3 regions of the Nocardia sp. NPDC060255 genome follow, and region 3 is predicted to be linked to each of the others. Evidence: riboswitches for the same ligand, from Rfam matches in the RefSeq annotation. Region 3 holds a riboswitch; each other region holds the start of a gene.

Region 1 (5,960 bases), on a different contig from region 3:
GGTGCAGATCGCGTATCCGTTGACGCATGGCGTCGGGCGGGACCGGGTCACGGTGGCGGTTGTGCTGCTTTCGGCGGGTACGGCGTTGGCGCATGCGGTGGGGACGCGTGGGATGCGTTATGCGGCCGGGTTTTTGGTGATCGTGTCGGGGCTCGGGCTGGCTGCCGAGGTCGCCGGTACCGCGACGGGGGTGCCGTTCGGGTGTTACGAGTACGCGGTGGATCGGCTGGGGCCCGCGCTCAGTGGGGTGCCGCTGGTGGTCCCGCTGGCGTGGACCGGCGGGTTGTATCCCGTCTGGGTGGTGGCCGGGCTGCTCACCCGGCGGGCGGTGTCGCGGATCGGTCTGCTGGCAGTCGGTGCGGTCGGCTGGGACCTCTTTCTGGATCCGCAGATGGTCGCCGACGGGCAGTGGAGCTGGTGCGATACCGGCTCGGGGTTGCCTGGTTTGTCGGAGATCCCGCTCACCAATTATCTCGGTTGGTTCACGGTGGCACTGCTCATGGGTGTGCTGCTGACCGCCTTGGAACGTGCGGTCACCGTGTCAGTGGGGCTGGATAATCCGGTGATTCCGTCAGCAGGGCTGGACACCTTCGCACCGAATTCCGGCTCGGTCGCGGTGCCGGTGGCGATTTTTCTGTGGACCTGGCTCGGGTCCGCACTCGCACACGCCGTGTTTCTCGGTCTCCCGATCTCGGCCTGTTACGGCGGCATCGGGCTGGCTTTTCTGGGCCTCCCGCTGCTGCGTCACCTCTACTTTTCCCGTCGGCAACCCGCGCCGGCGGGCTAGCAGAGACACATCGCGGGCCTCCTTCCGCCCGTCGCGTGGGCATCTGGACGGATGGCCTGGCACGATGTCCCCGTGCAGCCGAGTCCCGTCACCACGATGCCCGATGCCCCGGTACTACCGTCGCCGCGGACGCCCCGCCCTGGAGCGCGTGTCGCCGCGGCGGTTCTGCTCGCGGCGTTGCTGGTACCCCTGCTCGCGGGCTGCCTCCGGGTGCAGGTGTCGATGGGTGTTTCGTCCAACGACCGCGTGTCCGGGCGGATCGTCGCCGCGGTGGTGCCCACCGATGGCAATGACAAGGGGCCGCAGCTGAAGGCGCCCGACTCGCTCGCCGCGAAGGTGCGCATCGAGTCGTACTCCCAGGACGGGTACGTGGGCAGCCAGGTGTTCTTCGAGGACATGTCGTTCGGCGAGGTCGGCCAGCTCGGTCAGCTGTCCGAGCAAACCCAGGGCATGTTCCAGCTGCAGTTCCAGCGCGCGGGCGACCTGGTGAGCCTGAGCGGGCGCGTCGACCTGAAATCCGTGCCGCCGCACGGCTCCGACGTGCAGTTCACCATCGCGTTCCCGGCCCGGGTGGCCAAGACCAACGGCAATCGCGAGGGCGACAACATCGTCTCCTGGAAGCTGCCCGCCGGCGACGTCTCCACATTGCGCGCCGAGGTCAGCTACGCCGACCCGAACACCCGCTCGTTCGCGGGCTGGGCGGGCATCGTCGGCGGCATCACCCTCGCCGTCGCCGCCATCGTCGCCGCGATGGCCTACATGGACCGCAATCCGCCCGCACCGGGCGCCCCCACCGGCCTGTCCTGGAGCCGCTGGTGGAAAACGGTCAAACAGGGCCGCTGAACCGTTGTGCCGCAGCCGAGTTCCGTGAGCCGGATGACGCAGACGGTGCGGTGCGGGGCCGGAATCTCGTTGCTGGGCGCTGGAATCGCGCTCTACAACCGGGTTACGGTGCGGCAGTTGGTGAATACCGCGGTCGAGGTGATCGAGCCGGTCACCGTGTGTGTTCCGGCTCGTGACGAGGCCGCGCGGCTGCCCGGGTTGATCGCGGATCTGCGGGCGCAGCGCGGAGTCTCGCGGATGAGGGTCGTGATTCTCGATGACGCGTCGGGCGACGACACCTTTGCGACGGCGATCGATGCGGCCGGTGGGGATCCGCGAATCACGGTGTTGCGCAACGACACCGAACCACCGCCCGGATGGACCGGCAAAGCTGCCGCGTGTGCGCGATTGGCCGAATCGGTGGATACGCCGGTGCTGGTGTTCGTCGACGCGGATGTGCGGCTGGCACCGGGGGCGGTCGCCGCGGCCGTCACCGAATTGCGCAGGCAGCGGGTCGCGTTGGTGGCACCGTGGCCGAGGCAGCGGGCCGACACGGTGGCCGAGGCGCTGGTGCAGCCGTTGCTGTGCTGGTCTTGGGCGGCCACACTGCCGATCGCGCTGGCCAATCGGAGCCTACGGCCGTCGACTTCCGTTGCCTGTGGCCAGTTCCTGGTGTTCGATACCGCCGCCTACCGAGCTGTCGGCGGACATGCCGCGGTTGCCGCAAGCGTGACCGAAGACCTCGATATCGCCCGAACACTGCGCCGGGCAGGACAACCCACCACCCTCGTCGCCGCGGGCCGCATGGCGAGCACCCGAATGTACGAGGGCGCTGCCGAACTCGACGCCGGATACACCCGCTGGCTGTGGTCCGCGTACGGCGGCACCATTGCGGGCGGAGCCGCCGTGGGAACGCTTGCCGCCCTGGCCTATTGGATCCCGCCCTGGGCGGCGGTAGGCGGTCGTGGGGCCGTCCGCCGCGCCGGTGCCGTCGGCTACGCGGCGGCCGTCACCGGCAGGCTGCTGGCCCGCTCCACCGAAACCAGCGGACCGCTCTCCCCCGCCGATGTCCTTGCGGCCCTGGCCCACCCGTTCTCGGTGCTCGCCTACCTACTGCTGTGGGCACGCTCCCAGCGCGCCCGCCGACGCGGCGCGCTGCGCTGGAAAAGTCGCGCGCTCAACACATAACGCCTTCCTACGGAACCTCGGTGATCCCCACCGTCGGCAGGAAGAAGCAGGACTTGCCGCCGTTCTCGACGGTCCCGAAGACCGCGGCGAGCACCGTGCCCTGCCCGGTGTCGACGGGCACGGCGCGCACGCCACCCATCGGGAGGGCGGCGAAGAAGAAGTCCTGGATGGCGCGTTCGGCGATGGGCCGCAGGGCGATCGGGACTTCGGCGGGGATCATCGCGCGCAGGATGGTGGACAGCGGGCCCATCGAGGCGAGGCCGCCGCGGCCGCTGGTCACGTTCAGCCAGGCCACCTGCATGCCGGTGGTGTCCGGTCCGTCCTGGTTCAGGCCGTAGGGGACGAAGGTGAACATGGTCTGTCCGGCCTTGACGGCGGACAGGTCGAGTCCGGGGATGGTGACCGAGGTCTTGGGCCATGGGCCCGGCACCGCGCCGGCCACGGCCGGGGCGAGACCGAGGGAGTTGCCGTTGAGGCAGTACGCGGCCGCGGTCGGGTAGAGAAACGGCTGCATGCCGAAGGCGCGCAGGCCGTCGATCGCGGTGTTGTAGACGCCGAACAGGTCGCCGGGCGCGACGGTTCCGGTCTGGGTGGGACCGGGCGGGACGGGGGCCGTTGCAGACGGCGTCGGCGTCGCGCCCGCGGTGGGGGCGGCGAGCGCCAGCGCGCAGGTCGCGGCAGCGGACAGCATGGTCAGACGGCGCGGTACGGCCATGGCGACCTCTTCTCATCGTCGACGCGAATCGAAGGCTGACGGTACTCCGGCAAACGCTGTGAACTGGCTATATTGCCTGCGGCAAGCTCTCGGCGTGTCTTCGATGGGCGGCGGCGCCCCCTCGTCCCCGGGTTTCGCAAGACGAGTTCGCGGGGTCCGCACATCGAGGCTTGCGCTAAGCCGTATGCTGCTTCCCGGCGGAGCCGCCCCGGTATGTGAGCGCCCGCACCACGAAAGCCGACACCCGACAGGCCGTCCGCAATCAGGCTGAGCCAGCGCATGTCCGGCTATCGGAAATACCCGGCGAATCGAGCCGAGGCAAGATCTACGCTCACCGTGATTGCTTCCCTTGTCTAAGGGTTCCCCTGCTGGGCATGATAATTCGGCTCGACCCTGACATCATCCGGTGTCCGGATCGGCGACAACCATCCAGAGCGACCGAGAGACCTGGCTCGTCGACGTCGCAGCAACCCCCCGGCTCACCGGGTGCGGGTGCTTCCGCCGGGACCGATGGAGGAACCGAAGTGATCATCTCCGCTGTCCGAGGCGCCCGTTGGGGCCGCCGACATATCGACCAATGCAAAGTGACGTCTGCGAGCTGTCGGGGCTGACCCGCAGCCAGTCTGTTGCACCCGTCGCTGGCCGGGTGATGTGACCGCGGCCCGAGGTGGCGCGGTCTCGTTCGTTCTTCCGAAGGACCCCGACCATGAGTGAGCGCAGCGAGCGAACACCAGCTGCAGTCATGACGGAGCCGAGCGCCGGCCAGGTGCAGTCATGACCGCGTCCACCGCACCCGACGCCGCCGCCCCCAGCACTACCGACGGCGATCCGGTCGCTACCGACACTCGCGCAACCGTCGCGCTCGATCTGGTGCCGGACGGATCCGCCACCAGCTCAGGCGATTCCGCGCCGACCGTCGCCAAGACCTGGCATCCGTGGCGCTGGGTGATCAGCGCCGTCGCGCTCATCCTGCTCGCCCAGTTCATCCACGGCTTGGTCACCAATCCCGGCTGGGATTGGCCGACTTTCGCGAAGTACATCACCGCGAAGTCCGTGCTGGCCTCGCTGAAGGTGACGCTGGAGCTCACCGCCTGGGGCACCGCGCTCGGCTTCCTGCTCGGCACCGCGCTGGCCATCGCGCGGCTGTCGAACAATCCGGTGCTCCGGGTGATCTCGTGGAGCTACATCTGGGCGTTCCGGTCGATTCCGCTCATCGTGCAGCTGCTGTTCTGGTTCAACATCGCCTACCTCTACAACACGCTGTCGATCGGAATCCCTTTCGGTCCTTCCTTTTTCACCTTCGAGGTGAACGGCGTGATCAGCGGATTCACCGCGGCGGTGATCGGGCTCGCGCTGCATCAGGCGGCGTACTCGGCCGAGATCATCCGCGCGGGCATCATCTCCGTCGACGCCGGTCAGCTGGAAGCCGCTGCCGCGCTGGGCATTCCGAAGGTGCGCCAGTTCCGCTCCATCGTGGTACCGCAGGCCATGCGCTCGATCCTGCCCAATGCGACCAACGAGGTGATCAGCCTGTTCAAGGGCACCTCGATCGTGTCGGTGATGGCGATCGCCGAGCTGTTCTACCAGGTCCAGGTGATCTACGGCCGCAACGGCCGGGTGGTGCCGCTGCTGCTGGTCGCCACCGCCTGGTACATCGTGCTCACCACCGTTCTCTCGGTGGCGCAGTACTACATCGAGCGTCACTACGCCAAGGGCACCCAGCGCACGCCACCGCCGTCACCGGCCCAGCGAGCCTGGCAGAAGCTGCGCGAGATCGCCGAATCCGGTTCCACCGCACCGCGAGGAGCGACCCGATGACCACCGCACTCGCCGTCGAAGTCCGCGGCGTCCGTAAAGCCTATGGCGCGCACGAAGTGCTGCGCGGCGTCGACCTGACCGTGCGCTCCGGCGAGGTGGTCACGGTGATCGGCCCGTCCGGTTCCGGCAAGTCCACGCTGCTCCGGGTGGTCAACCACCTGGAGTCGCTGGACGCGGGCACCGTGCACATCGACGGCGAGCTGATCGGATATCGGCTGCGCCGCAACACCTTGCACGCGCTGCCCGACCGCGAGGTGCGCAAACAGCGCTCGCGCATCGGGTTCGTCTTCCAGCAGTTCAACCTGTTCCCGCATCTGACCGTGCTCGACAACGTCACCATCGCACCGCTTTCCGCGCAACGCCGGGACCGCAAAGAGGTCGAGGCCGAGGCGCGGGTGCTGCTGGACCGAGTCGGCATCGGTGAACTGGCCGACGCGTACCCGCGCAGGCTCTCCGGAGGACAGCAGCAACGGGTCGCGATCGCGCGGGCACTCGCCTTGCGCCCCAGGGTGATCCTGTTCGACGAACCCACCTCCGCGCTGGACCCCGAACTCGTCGGCGAGGTCCTCGATGTGATCCGCGACCTCGCGCACGGCGGCACCGCGCTGGTGATCGTCACCCATGAGATCG
Region 2 (5,960 bases), on a different contig from region 3:
CGTCGCGACCGACGCCAGCGAAAGCAGCCTGCTGCCAATGAAATACGAGATACCCGCACCATTGCGCGGTGAGGTCCACAGCAGGTGGTGCATGCCTTCCTCGGCCCGTTCCGAGGTGCACAGGCGCGGGCGGACTCGCTCGTAATACGCGCGAACCTCCTCGCGCGAGCGCGGCACATCCTCCGGCTTGCAGGTCTGCAGCTCGGCCGCGATCGCGCACTCCTGCCAGAAGCGCGTCTCCTCTTCCGGTGTCAGGCCGGGCCCGAACATTTCGTACGCCTTGAGCACCGAGTGCCATCCGGTGATGTGGATCCACAGCTGGGTGTCCGGGCTGTTCGCGCTGTAGCGGTTCCCGCTGATCGGTTCGATGCCGGTCATCGGCGCGTGGATCTGCATGAGGTGCTCGGCCGCCTGGATAGCGGTGCGTCCGTCGGCGATCGCGGCGATCAGGAAGTAGGAGAAGGTGTGATCGAGGCGCTTGCGCGGGTCACTGTAGATGCCGCGCGAGTCGGCGACGGCCGCGGTGAGGAACGGGTCGAAGTGCTCGAGTACGACGGCGCGCTGGAAGCCGATGACCGCGGTCGGCGCGGTCCAGACCTTCCAGCTGGGCGAATCGGGGCCGAAGAACCCGTAATCGTCCCGGCGCAGGGTGGTCGGATCGAAGTGCATCACGTGCTCCTTTGCGGTGATCGCCCCGGCACCGGGGGTGAATACAACGCAACCGTAGCAATTGCTGGCAATGAATACAACGGTTGCGTAGCATTTGTGTCGGACGGGATGCGGGATCGAGACCGGGATGCTGTCAGGATGGACCGCATGGAGGTGCAGCGGCAGTGACGACATCGCGTACCGCGGCGGATAAGCCGCGCAGGCGCTACGCGCCACGCCTGCCGCCGGAGCAGCGCCGGGCCCAGCTGCTCGACGCCGCCTTCGCGGTGCTGAGCCGGATGGAACTGCACGAGCTGAGTATGGAGGCGGTCGCCCAGGAGGCGGGCGTCGGCAAGCCGGTGCTCTACACCGTCTTCAAGACCCGCGCGGAACTCGTTGCGGCGCTGCTGGAACGGGAACGCGAACGCGGCCTCGAACAGGTCGCCGAGACGCTGCCGACCGACCTGATGGGCGCCGACCCGGTCGTCGCCGCCTCGGCCACCGTCGAGGCGTTCGTCGGTGTGGCACTGGAGAATCCGACCCGCTGGCGGCTCATCCTCGCCGGTCCGGGCAACGCCCCCGACGAATACCGTGAGGCACTGCGCAATTCGCGCGCCGGCATCTTCGACCAGGCCGAGGCCCTGGTCCGCGTCGGCACCGCACTCGAACCCCGGTGGGCCGGAGTCGATTCCGGCTTGCTGACCAACTCGCTGCTGCAGGTCGCCGAAATGCTCGGCCGTCTAGCCGTCAGCGAGCCCGACGAATACCCTCGTGAACGCCTCCAAGGATTCGTCCACGCCATCGTCCAACTACTGGTCGGCGCACCCACCACCGACTAGCCGCGGCGAGAACCGCCGCGCGCGAGGTGGATTCAGCGGGTGGGCTGACGGCTCTGCTGAGCCAGCCGCATGGTTTCGGTCAGCAGCTTGGACACAGCCGCTGCCTCGGTGAGGAAGCCGTCGTGTCCGTCGCGCGAGTGCACGACCTCCAGACCGTCGCAGCCCGGCAACCCCTCGGCCAGTTCCTGCTGCGTGCGCAGCGGGTACAGCCGATCGGAGTCGACGCCGCCGACCACGCACGGCACCGGCGTCGCGGCCAGTGCCGCGCGCACGCCGCCGCGGCCGCGGCCGATGTCGTGCCGGTTCATCGCCTCGGTCAGCAGCACGTAGGTGCCGGGATCGAAACGCCCGCAAAGCTTGTCGGCCTGGTGGTCCAGGTAGCTCTGCACCGCGTACCGGCCGCCGCGCCACGGATCCTCGGCGCCCTGCGCGCCGTTCTCGAACCGGTGGTCCAGCTCGTCCTCGGTGCGGTAGGTGAGGTGCGCGATGCGCCGGGCGATGCCCATGCCGGTCATCGGCGCGCGGTCGGTGTCGTGATAATCGCCGCCCTGCCAGTCCGGATCGGCCTTGATCGCCGCGATCTGGGTGGTCTGGGTGCCGATCTGGTCCGCGGTGGCGCGCGCGCCGACGGCCAGCACCAGCGCGGAGCCGACTCGATCCGGCGCGCCGACCATCCACTCGAGTACCCGCATACCGCCCATCGACCCGCCGACCACGGCGGCCAGCCGCTCGATGCCGAGCAGGTCGATCAGCGCCGCCTCGGCGGCCACCTGGTCACGGATGGAGATTTCCGGAAACCGTGCGCCCCAAGGCTTTCCGTCCGGCGCCAGGGTCGAGGGCCCGGTGCTGCCCTGGCAGCCGCCGAGCACGTTCGTCGCGATCACACACCACTCGTCGGTGTCGAGCGGACAGCCCGGTCCGACCATGCCGTCCCACCAGCCGGGCAGCTGATGAATGTCGTCCGGATGCCCGACCACGTGCGAGTCGCCGGTGAGCGCGTGCTCGACCAGCACCACGTTGTCCAGCGTGGGCGAGAGCTCGCCCCACCGCTGCACCGCGAGATGCACCTGCGGAATGACCGCGCCGCTTTCCAGCCGCACGTCCCCGATGGCGATGATGCCGAGCCGCCCGTCCGGGGGTGGCAGGGCCACCCCGGACGAACGGGCGAAACTCGGTTCGGTACTCAACGTCACGTCGCCGCCGCCGCGAAACCGGCCCGCAGATCGCTCAGGATGTCCTCGATGCCCTCGATCCCCACCGCCAAGCGGACCAGACCCGGAGTGACGCCTGCGAGCAGTTGCTCGTCGGGCGTCAGCTGCGAATGTGTGGTCGACGCGGGGTGAATCACGAGAGAGCGCACATCTCCGATGTTAGCCACATGGCTGTGCAGGGCTAATCCGTCCACGAACTTCTTGCCCGCATCGACACCACCGCGCAGCTCGAAGGCGACGATCGCGCCGGGCCCCTTCGGTGCCAGCTGCTGCGCGCGCTCGTACCAGGGCGAGGTCGGCAGGCCCGCGTAGATGACCTTGGTGACGTCCGGGTGGGTGCTCAGGAATTCGGCCACCGCCTTGGCGTTGGCGACGTGCCGCTCGACCCGCAGGCTCAGCGTCTCGATGCCCTGGCTGATCAGGAACGCGTTGAACGGCGAGATCGCCGAGCCGAGGTCGCGCAGCAGCTGCACGCGGGCCTTGAGTGCGAAGGCGGGCGCACCGAGGTCGGCGAACACCGCACCGTGGTAGCTGGGGTCCGGGGTGGTGAAGCCGGGGAAGCGCGGCTGTCCCTGCGCGTCGGTCACCGTCCAGTCGAAATTGCCGCCGTCGACGAGCACGCCGGCCACCGCCGAGCCGTGCCCGCCGAGGTACTTGGTCGCCGAGTGCACGACGATGTCGGCGCCGTGCGCCAGCGGCTGGATCAGGTACGGGGTCGCCACCGTGTTGTCCACGATCAGCGGCAGCCCGGCCTCGTGCGCGATGGCGGCGATACCGGGGATGTCGAAGATGGCGCTGCTCGGGTTGGCGATGGTCTCGCCGTAGAACGCCTTGGTGTTCGGCCGGATCGCGGCCCGCCACTGGTCCAGGTCGTCGGGATCGTCGACGAAGGACACCTCGATGCCGAGCTTGGGCAGCGAGTAGTGGAAGAGGTTGTAGGTGCCGCCGTAGAGGTGCGGGCTGGACACGATGTGGTCGCCCGAGGACGCCAGGTTCAGGATCGCGAACGTCTCCGCGGCCTGGCCAGAGGCCAGCAGCAGCGCGGCGACACCGCCTTCGAGCGCGGCGACGCGCTGCTCGACGACATCCTGGGTGGGGTTCATGATCCGGGTGTAGATGTTGCCCGGCTCGGCGAGCCCGAACAGCGCGGCGGCGTGATCGGTGTCGCGGAAGGCGTACGAGGTGGTCTGGTAGATCGGCAGGGCCCGGGCACCGGTGGTGCTGTCCGGTGCCTGTCCCGCGTGCACCTGCTTGGTCTCGAAGGACCACTGCGCGGTGGGATCGATATCGGCCGCGGGCACGGTGGAATCACTCATGAGCTTTGCTCCAAAGGAAAAGGTTGTTCGCCAGAACTACGGGGTTATCGGGATTTGGGCGAAGGACAACAACACATTTCGGGAACCTCCTGAAAGCGCGCTTGCTCTCGACCTTCGAGAGCCCGGTCATCACCCGGAGCACCCCACCGCTGCTGGAGGGTTGCCGTCCAGCAAGCCGGGGCTTCGCGCTGGCACTCATGACCTGAAGGCATCATAACCGGACGTCGCGCGACGGTTGAAACCTATGCGCGAACTCAGTCGGAAGCGCTGGTCCGCGCGCCGCCGCAGACCCGGAGGAACTCATCGAAGGCCGCGCAGAACGAGTTCCGGCCCGCCGTCGCGGCCTCGTACAGATCGTCGTAGTCGAACATGCTCTCGCCGCACTCCATGGCGAGGTGGTTGATGAGCTGCCAGGAGCCGAGGATCAGCCGCACCGGGAGCGCGCACGGCGTGGTGGCGAGCCGGTCGGCGACCACCGCGGCGATGGCGATGTTCTTCTTGTCGGCGTGCTCGAGGCTGCGCGCGCTGACCGCAGGACTGCTGCGCACGATCCGCTGCATCTGCTGGAATTGCCGGAACGAGATCGGCCCGCCGCCCGGTTCGCTGACGGCTCGGTCGATCACCTGCAGGAACGCCGAGCGCAGCGATTCCAGTTCGTTGTCGGTGACCGGAAGCCTGCGCAGCGTCTCCGCCACGGCCTGGCCGAAGTCCTGCACCGGCCCGAGGACGATGTCCTCTTTGCTGTCGAAGTACCGGTTGATCGTGCGCGGCGAGACATCCGCGGCGTTGGCGATCTGCTCGACCGTCGTCGCGTCGAAACCCTGTGTGTCGCACAGGTTCAGCCCGACCTCGATGATTCGCAACCGGGTCTGCTGCTTCTTGCGTTCGCGCAGGCCGGGATGCGCGGCGCCCGCAGGAGTTTCGGCTGCGGCACTCGCGCCCGTCGGCGTCGGTGACTCGAGCATGTGCCCACCTTATCGCAACCCAGTGTTTTCGTGTCCGTAACCGTCAAATGTCGTAGCGCGACATTTTTCTCTTGACGCCAAATGTCGTCTGATGACAGGATAGCCAAGCACTTCCTACGAAGAGGAGACGACGGTGACCGAGACTGCGACAGCAGTAGAAGTTCCGGTAAAACAAGGCAGCTCGGCCCGCTGGTTCGCCCTCGGCGTGATCGCATTGGCCCAGCTCATGGTGGTTCTGGACGCCACCATCGTGACCATCTCGCTGCCCTTCGCCCAGGCTGATCTCGGCATCAGCGACGGCAACAAGCAGTGGATGCTCACCGCTTACACGCTGATCTTCGGCGGCTTGCTACTGCTCGGCGGCCGGCTGGCCGACTACCTGGGCCGGCGCCGGATGTTCATCATCGGCCTGGTCGGCTTCGCCGCCGCGTCGGCACTTGCCGGTCTCGCGCAGAACGGCGCGGAGATGTTCGCCGGGCGCGCGTTGCAAGGCGCGTTCGCGGCCTTGCTCGCGCCCGCGGCGTTGTCGCTGCTGTCGGTGACCTTCACCGAGGCGCGTGAGCGGGCCACCGCATTCGGCGTGTTCGCCGGCATCTCGGCCGGTGGCGCCGCGCTGGGCCTGATCGCGGGTGGCGCGCTCACCGAGTACGCCTCGTGGCGCTGGTGCCTGCTGGTGAATACCCCGATCGCATTGCTCGCCCTGGTCGGCGCGCTGGCATGGGTGGTCAAGGACGTGCCCGCGCCACGGACCGGCGGCTACGACGTGCCCGGCGCGGTCACCGTGACGCTCGGCCTGATCGCGATCGTGTACGGCTTCAGCCGCGCCGCCGAGGACGGCTGGCTGGCAGGCAGCACCCTCGGCCTGCTCATCGCGGGTGCCGCGCTGCTGATCGCCTTCGTCGTGATCGAACGGCGCTCGGCCAATCCGCTACTGCCGCTGCATATTCCGGGCGAGATCAACCGAGGCGGCGCGTTCCTGGC
Region 3 (5,960 bases):
GCCTTCGACTTGGACGGCGCCGCCGAAAGGACCGCGACCAGACCGTTTTTCGGCACCCGGCGGCCGGGCGCGGTCATGCCGGAGTTGCCGAGGAACGCGCGCTTGCCGACCTTCGCCTCGCCGATGCGCAGCCAGCCGCCGCCGAGTTCGTAGCTGGCGATCATGGTGTCGTCGGCCAGGAACGCGCCGTCGGCGACCGTGGTGAATTTGGGCAGCAGCAACACCGTGGACGCCTCGACGCCCTTGCCGATCTTCGCGCCCAGCAGGCGCAGCCACGTCGGCGTGAGCAGGCTCGCGTAGAGCGGGAACAGGAAGGTGCGGGCGGAATCCAGCAGGCGCTCGGTGGACCAGACCTGCCAGCCGGTCCGGCTGCGTACCGGGTGATAACCCTCGCGCAACCGGAAGCTCAGCAGTCGTACCAAGATGATGGTGATCGCCGCGTAGACCGCGAGGCTGAGCAGCGTGGCGACCGGCAGGATGGCGAAGGCGCGGCCCAAACCGCCCGCGAGCGTGCGGGTGTCGCGGATGAACCAGGCGATGAAGAGACCGCCCGCGCCGAGTCCGAGGATCGGCACCGCGGCCAAGGCTATCGAGGTGACGCCGAAGATCGCCACCCAGTGTGCGGCGCGATCGGGCGTGTGCCCGGGCCAGCGATGGTGCGCCTTACCGATTTTCGCGGCGGGCGAGCCCGCCCACTCCTGCTCTGCCTTGACCTTGCCGGACACCGCGGAGCCCGGGGCTACCTCGGCGTTCTTGCCGATTCTGGTGCCGGGCAACAGGATCGATCGAGAGCCGACCACCGCGCCGGGTCCGACGGTGACCGGGCCGATCTGCACGACGTCGCCGTCGATCCAGTAGCCGGACAGGTCGACCTCGGGTTCCACGCTGCAGCCGTCGCCCAGTTCGAGCATGCCGGTCACCGGCGGGAGGGTGTGCAGGTCGACGCCCTTGCCGACCTTGGCGCCGAGCGCCCGCGCGAACGGCACCATCCACGGTGCGCCGGAGAGGTTTTCCGCGCCGCTCGCCTCGGACAGGCGTACCGCGGCCCACAGCCGCAGGTGCACCGAGCCGCCGCGCGGATACCGGCCGGGCGTGACGCCGCGCAGCAGCAGCCGAGCGCCTGCCACGCAGATCGCCATCCGGCCGGGGGGTGAGATGAAGAGCAGGAACGCCACCAGCGTCCACCACCAGGACAACTGCGGCAGCCACGGCAGCGAGCCGGACCAGGCCGCGACATTGCCGACGATGGCCAGCCAGGTGAGCCACTGCAGGCCGGTGAGCGTGGTGAGCGGAATGGTGGCCAGCACCTGCGCCCACTGGGCGGGCCGCGGCGTCGGGCGCACCACGCGCTCCTCGACGGCGACGGCCGGTGTGCTCTGCTCCAGCAGTTCCACCAGCGCGCCGAGGCGAGGATGGTCGTAGAGGTCGGCGACGGTGATCTGTGGATAACGCGCACGCAGTGCGGTGACCATCTGCGCCGCGGCCAGCGAGCCGCCGCCCAGGTCGAAGAAGTCGGCATCGAGGTCGGTGACCTCGCCGCCGAGCACCGAATCCCACAGTCCGGCAACCCATTGCGCGGTGCCGGTGAGATCGCTCTCGTCGTCCTCGGGGTTGTTCGGCAGCGGCCAGGGCAGCGCGTTGCGGTCGACCTTGCCCGAGGTGCGGGTGGGTAGTTCGTCGACCACGGCGAGCCGGGGCACCAGTGGCGCCGGAAGCTGTTCGGCGAGTTGGGCTCTGGCCGCCTTGCTGTCGAAATCGGGGCCGGTGCCCGCGAGGTAGCCGACCAGGATCTTGTTGCCCGCCTTGGTCGTTCGGATCGCGGCGGCGGCGCCGGTGACGCCGGGCAGGTGCTGCAGCGCGTTGTCGATCTCGCCGAGTTCGATGCGGCGGCCGCCGAGCTTGATCTGGTCGTCGGCGCGGCCGAGGAAGACCAGGCCCGCGCTGTCGTTGCGAACCAGATCGCCGCTGCGGTAGGCGCGATCCCAGCCGACCGAGGGCAGCGGCGCGTACTTCTCGGCGTCCTTCGCGGGATCGAGGTAGCGGGCCAGGCCGACGCCGCCGATCACCAGTTCGCCGGATTCGCCCTCGGCCACCGGGTTTCCGGCCGCGTCGATCACCACGAGATCCCAGCCGTCGAGCGGCAGCCCGATCCGGATGGGCCAGGCGCCGTCGAGCAATGCGGCACAGGCGACCACCGTTGCCTCGGTGGGGCCGTACGTATTCCAGACCTCGCGATCCGTATCACCGTTTCCGGCAAGGCGTTCCGCGAGCTCGGGCGGTACCGCCTCGCCACCGAAGATCAACAGACGGACCGCGTCGAGCGCCTCGGCGGGCCAGGTGGCGGCCAGCGTCGGCACGGTGGAGACGATGCTGATCTCCCGGCGCACCAGCCACGGGCCGAGATCGGCGCCGGTGCGGACCAGGTCGCGCGGAGCGGGCACCAGGCAGGCGCCGTTGCGCCAGGCCAGCCACATTTCCTCACAGGAGGCGTCGAAGGCGACGGAGAGTCCGGCGAGCACACGGTCGCCGGGGCCGATCGGGGCGTCCGGCAGGAAGAGCCGGGCCTCGGCGTCCACGAACGCGGCGGCGTTGCGATGGGTCACCGCAACACCTTTCGGCGTTCCGGTGGAGCCGGAGGTGAAGATGATCCAGGCGTCGTCGGCGGGGGTCGGCAGGGTGCTCGTGCTCGCGTCGGCCGGCTGGTCCGCCGTGGCCCGGATGCCCGCCGGTGTCGTCTCGATGCCCGCGGCCGTGACGATCGCGGTGACCTGCGCCTCGCCGAAGACCAGCTGGGCCCGTTCGTCCGGGTCGTCGGCGTCGACCGGCACATAGGCGGCGCCCGCGTACAGGACGGCGAGGATGGTCAGGTAGAGCTCCCCGGAGCCCGACGGCATCCGCACGCCGACCCGGTCGCCCGGCCGCACGCCCGCGGTGGCGAGCCGGGCCATGGTCTTCTCGATCTCGACGACGAGCTCGAGGTAGCTGAGCACCACCTGGCCGTCATCGATGGCGGGTGCGTCGGGATGGGTCAGCGCGGTCGCGGTCAGGATGTCGACGAGGGTCCGGGCCGGTGGCGTGTGCGCGGTCCGAAGTAGTGGGTCCACCGTCACATCAACCTGTGGTTGGAGCATGACGCCCTGCCCACCTCCCATTCGACCTGCCTCGCACTTCCCTGGTGTTGTTTGTGTCATAGCTGGGTTACCAGTGGGCAAACACCACGGTGACCAGTTGTCCACGGTACTCGGGGTTGTCGACGTTTGTTGTTCACCGGCGCGGTTGCCCGTCTCGGGACTGTGGGCGGGGTTGTTGCAGGTCGTGGCGATTTCTCCCGGACACGCCGAAGCAACGCCTGGTCGGCGGGTTACCCGGCGGGTTCGCTGGATGATCGCTGCGCCGACCTGCTTATTCCGGTGTGATTCCCCACATGAGCCCGGTGATCTTGCAGCTCAGGGCGTTTCGCGCAGCATCGATCAGGCCGCGGAGGCGGCGGTGCCGACACCGAGGGTGGCCAGGATGGCGGCGCTCACCTGTTCGAGCCGATCCCGGAGCTTCGGGCGGCGCAGCAGCGCGACCGCGCGGGAGGCGGCCAGGGCCAGGAGCACCATCGCTACCGCGGCAATGCTCGATTCGACGGCGCCGAGGGCGAGGGTGTTGGCGAAGGTGACCTCGGTCAGGAACTGGGGCAGCACGGCGAGGTAGAACAGGCCGACTTTCGGGTTGAACATGCACGAGACGACGCCCGCGGTGAACGCCGAGCGAACCGACGCGCGGGTACCGCCGCCCGCTTGTGCGAGCCCCTCCGCGCCGGTGGCGTCCCGGCCCGCTCCGCGCTGCCGCCGCTGGTCGAGCAGCGCGCGAATACCCAAGTACACCAAGTAGATTCCGCCGATCAGCTTCAGCGCGCGATACGCGGTCGCCGACTGCTCCAGCAGCGTGGCGACACCGGCCGCGACCACCACCGCCCACAGGATCCCGCCCAGCGCCGACCCGATCGCGGCCGCGATGCCCGGTCGGGCGTCTACCAGCGAGAACCGCAGCACGAGAAACGAATCCGGGCCCGGCGTCAGCGCCAGCAGCACGCACAGACCGACGAAGCTGAACAGCAGCGAAAGTGACACCTCATGATGTGACCGCAAAGTCGCCGCAGAAGCAATGGATTTCCACCGCTCCCGACGGAGGTGACCAGCGCGGGAGTTTTCCGGGCGAACACGCGGCGCCGCGGACCAGTTGACAGCGCCGGGGGATGTCTGCCAATCTCGGTTCAGGTCATGAGTACCAGCGTTCAGCCCCGGCTTGCTGGTCGGCAACCCTCCTCCGCGGTGGGGTGCTCCGGGTGACGACCGGGCTGACACCCGACCGGGTGCGGCAAGCGCGGACTCGACGAATCACCTGATTGCGGGTCCCAGAGCCGACGGGATTTTCGTGATGACTGCTGTGGCGACCCAGAACTGTGCCCCCCTCGCCCGGGTTTCCGGTGACGACCTCCAGGTGCCGCTCGTCCAAGGCGGGACGACCACCTACGCCAACTTCGACTACGCGGCGAGCGCACCCGCATTGGCCCAGGTCACCGACCGGATCCAGCAGCTGCTGCCGTTCTACGCGAGCGTGCACCGCGGCGCGGGCTACGCCTCGCGGATCTCCACCGAATGCTACGAGGCCGCCCGCGGTTCGGTGACCCGCTTCCTCGACGCGACCGACGACCAGGTAGTGGTGTTCACCCGCAACACCACCGACTCGCTGAACCTGCTCGCGTCCTGCGTGCCCGGCGACACCGTGGTGCTCGACATCGAGCATCACGCCAACTTCCTGCCGTGGACCACGCGCGGCCGCCGCGTCGTGCAGGCCGCGGCCACCGTCGAGGAGACCATCGGGCGGCTGGTCGCCGAGCTGTGTAGCAAGCCCGCCGCGCTGCTCGCGGTCACCGGCGCCTCCAACGTCACCGGCGAGGTGCTGCCGCTGGAGCGCCTGGCCACCATCGCCCACCAGTGCGGCGCCCGCATCCTCGTCGACGCCGCCCAGCTCGCGCCGCACCGGCGAATCAGCCTGCGCGACACCGGCATCGACTACCTCGCGTTCTCCGGCCACAAGCTGTACGCGCCGTTCGGCGCGGGCGTGCTGGTCGGCCGCCGCGACTGGCTCGACAACGCCGAGCCGTACCTGGCCGGCGGCGGCGCGGTCCGCGAGGTCACCACCACCGGCGCCGAATGGGCGCCCGCCCCGCAGCGGCACGAGGGCGGTTCGCCCAACGTGCTCGGCGCCGCCGCGCTCGCCGCCGCCTGCGACGCGCTCTGTGCGATCGACGCCGACGCGCTCGCCGCGCACGAACACCGGCTCGCCGACCGGCTGCGCGACGGACTCGCCGCCATTCCCGGCGTCAACCTGCTGCGCATCTGGACCGACGCCCCCGACGCCGTCGGCATCGTCGCCTTCACCCTGGACGGATTCGTCCCCGGCCATGTCGCCGCCTACCTGTCCGCCGAACACGGCATCGGCGTCCGCGACGGCCGCTTCTGCGCCCACCCGCTGCTGGCCCGCCTCGACCTCGACGGCGCGCTCCGCGCCAGCATCGGCCTGGGTACCACCCTCGCCGACGTAGAGCGCCTGATCCAAGCCATTGCCACGCTGGTCGAGGCCGGACCGGCCTGGAACTACGCCACCACGCAAGGCCTCTGGAACCCCACCCCGGAAACCCGCCCGTTCACGTCCCAATCTCCCACCGGCGCCGCCCCCTGCCTCGTCGACTAGTCCGGCAACGGCGGTCGCCCGGCGTGGGCGACCGCGTTCAGTCGCCGAGTCTGGTCGGGCGGTGGTAGCGGCCGTTGTAGTAGAGGAGGGGCGCGGCGGCGGGGGTTTCGTTGGTGTTGTCGTGGACTCGGGTTACCAGGCCGACGACGAGGGTGTGATCGCCGAGGGGGATCAGTTGGTGGATGGTGGCGCGCAGCCAGATGGGGGTGCCGTGC

Evidence for each region. A riboswitch is a leader RNA that binds a small molecule or an ion and turns the genes downstream of it on or off. The one in region 3 is predicted to bind S-adenosylmethionine.
Region 1: linked by a shared signal. The riboswitch ahead of ACFWF1_RS27905 (amino acid ABC transporter permease) and the one ahead of ACFWF1_RS05120 (aminotransferase class V-fold PLP-dependent enzyme) in region 3 are both predicted to bind S-adenosylmethionine.
Region 2: linked by a shared signal. The riboswitch ahead of ACFWF1_RS23510 (bifunctional o-acetylhomoserine/o-acetylserine sulfhydrylase) and the one ahead of ACFWF1_RS05120 (aminotransferase class V-fold PLP-dependent enzyme) in region 3 are both predicted to bind S-adenosylmethionine.

What each region holds. Positions count from the first base shown of each region.
Region 1 is NZ_JBHXAU010000017.1:75,777-81,736, forward strand. It holds gene ACFWF1_RS27885 (carotenoid biosynthesis protein) at 1-787, shown strand, start outside; gene ACFWF1_RS27890 (LppM family (lipo)protein) at 884-1,630, shown strand; gene ACFWF1_RS27895 (glycosyltransferase) at 1,664-2,797, shown strand; gene ACFWF1_RS27900 (hypothetical protein) at 2,805-3,512, opposite strand; SAM riboswitch class I at 3,935-4,029, shown strand; gene ACFWF1_RS27905 (amino acid ABC transporter permease) at 4,287-5,330, shown strand; gene ACFWF1_RS27910 (amino acid ABC transporter ATP-binding protein) at 5,327-5,960, shown strand, end outside.
Region 2 is NZ_JBHXAU010000013.1:49,269-55,228, forward strand. It holds gene ACFWF1_RS23495 (oxygenase MpaB family protein) at 1-669, opposite strand, end outside; gene ACFWF1_RS23500 (TetR/AcrR family transcriptional regulator) at 834-1,487, shown strand; gene ACFWF1_RS23505 (homoserine O-acetyltransferase) at 1,520-2,638, opposite strand; gene ACFWF1_RS23510 (bifunctional o-acetylhomoserine/o-acetylserine sulfhydrylase) at 2,677-4,014, opposite strand; SAM riboswitch class IV at 4,107-4,217, opposite strand; gene ACFWF1_RS23515 (TetR/AcrR family transcriptional regulator) at 4,269-4,979, opposite strand; gene ACFWF1_RS23520 (MFS transporter) at 5,113-5,960, shown strand, end outside.
Region 3 is NZ_JBHXAU010000001.1:1,107,601-1,113,560, forward strand. It holds gene ACFWF1_RS05110 (Pls/PosA family non-ribosomal peptide synthetase) at 1-3,131, opposite strand, end outside; gene ACFWF1_RS05115 (LysE family translocator) at 3,471-4,118, opposite strand; SAM riboswitch class IV at 4,265-4,378, shown strand; gene ACFWF1_RS05120 (aminotransferase class V-fold PLP-dependent enzyme) at 4,426-5,745, shown strand; gene ACFWF1_RS05125 (flavin reductase family protein) at 5,783-5,960, opposite strand, start outside.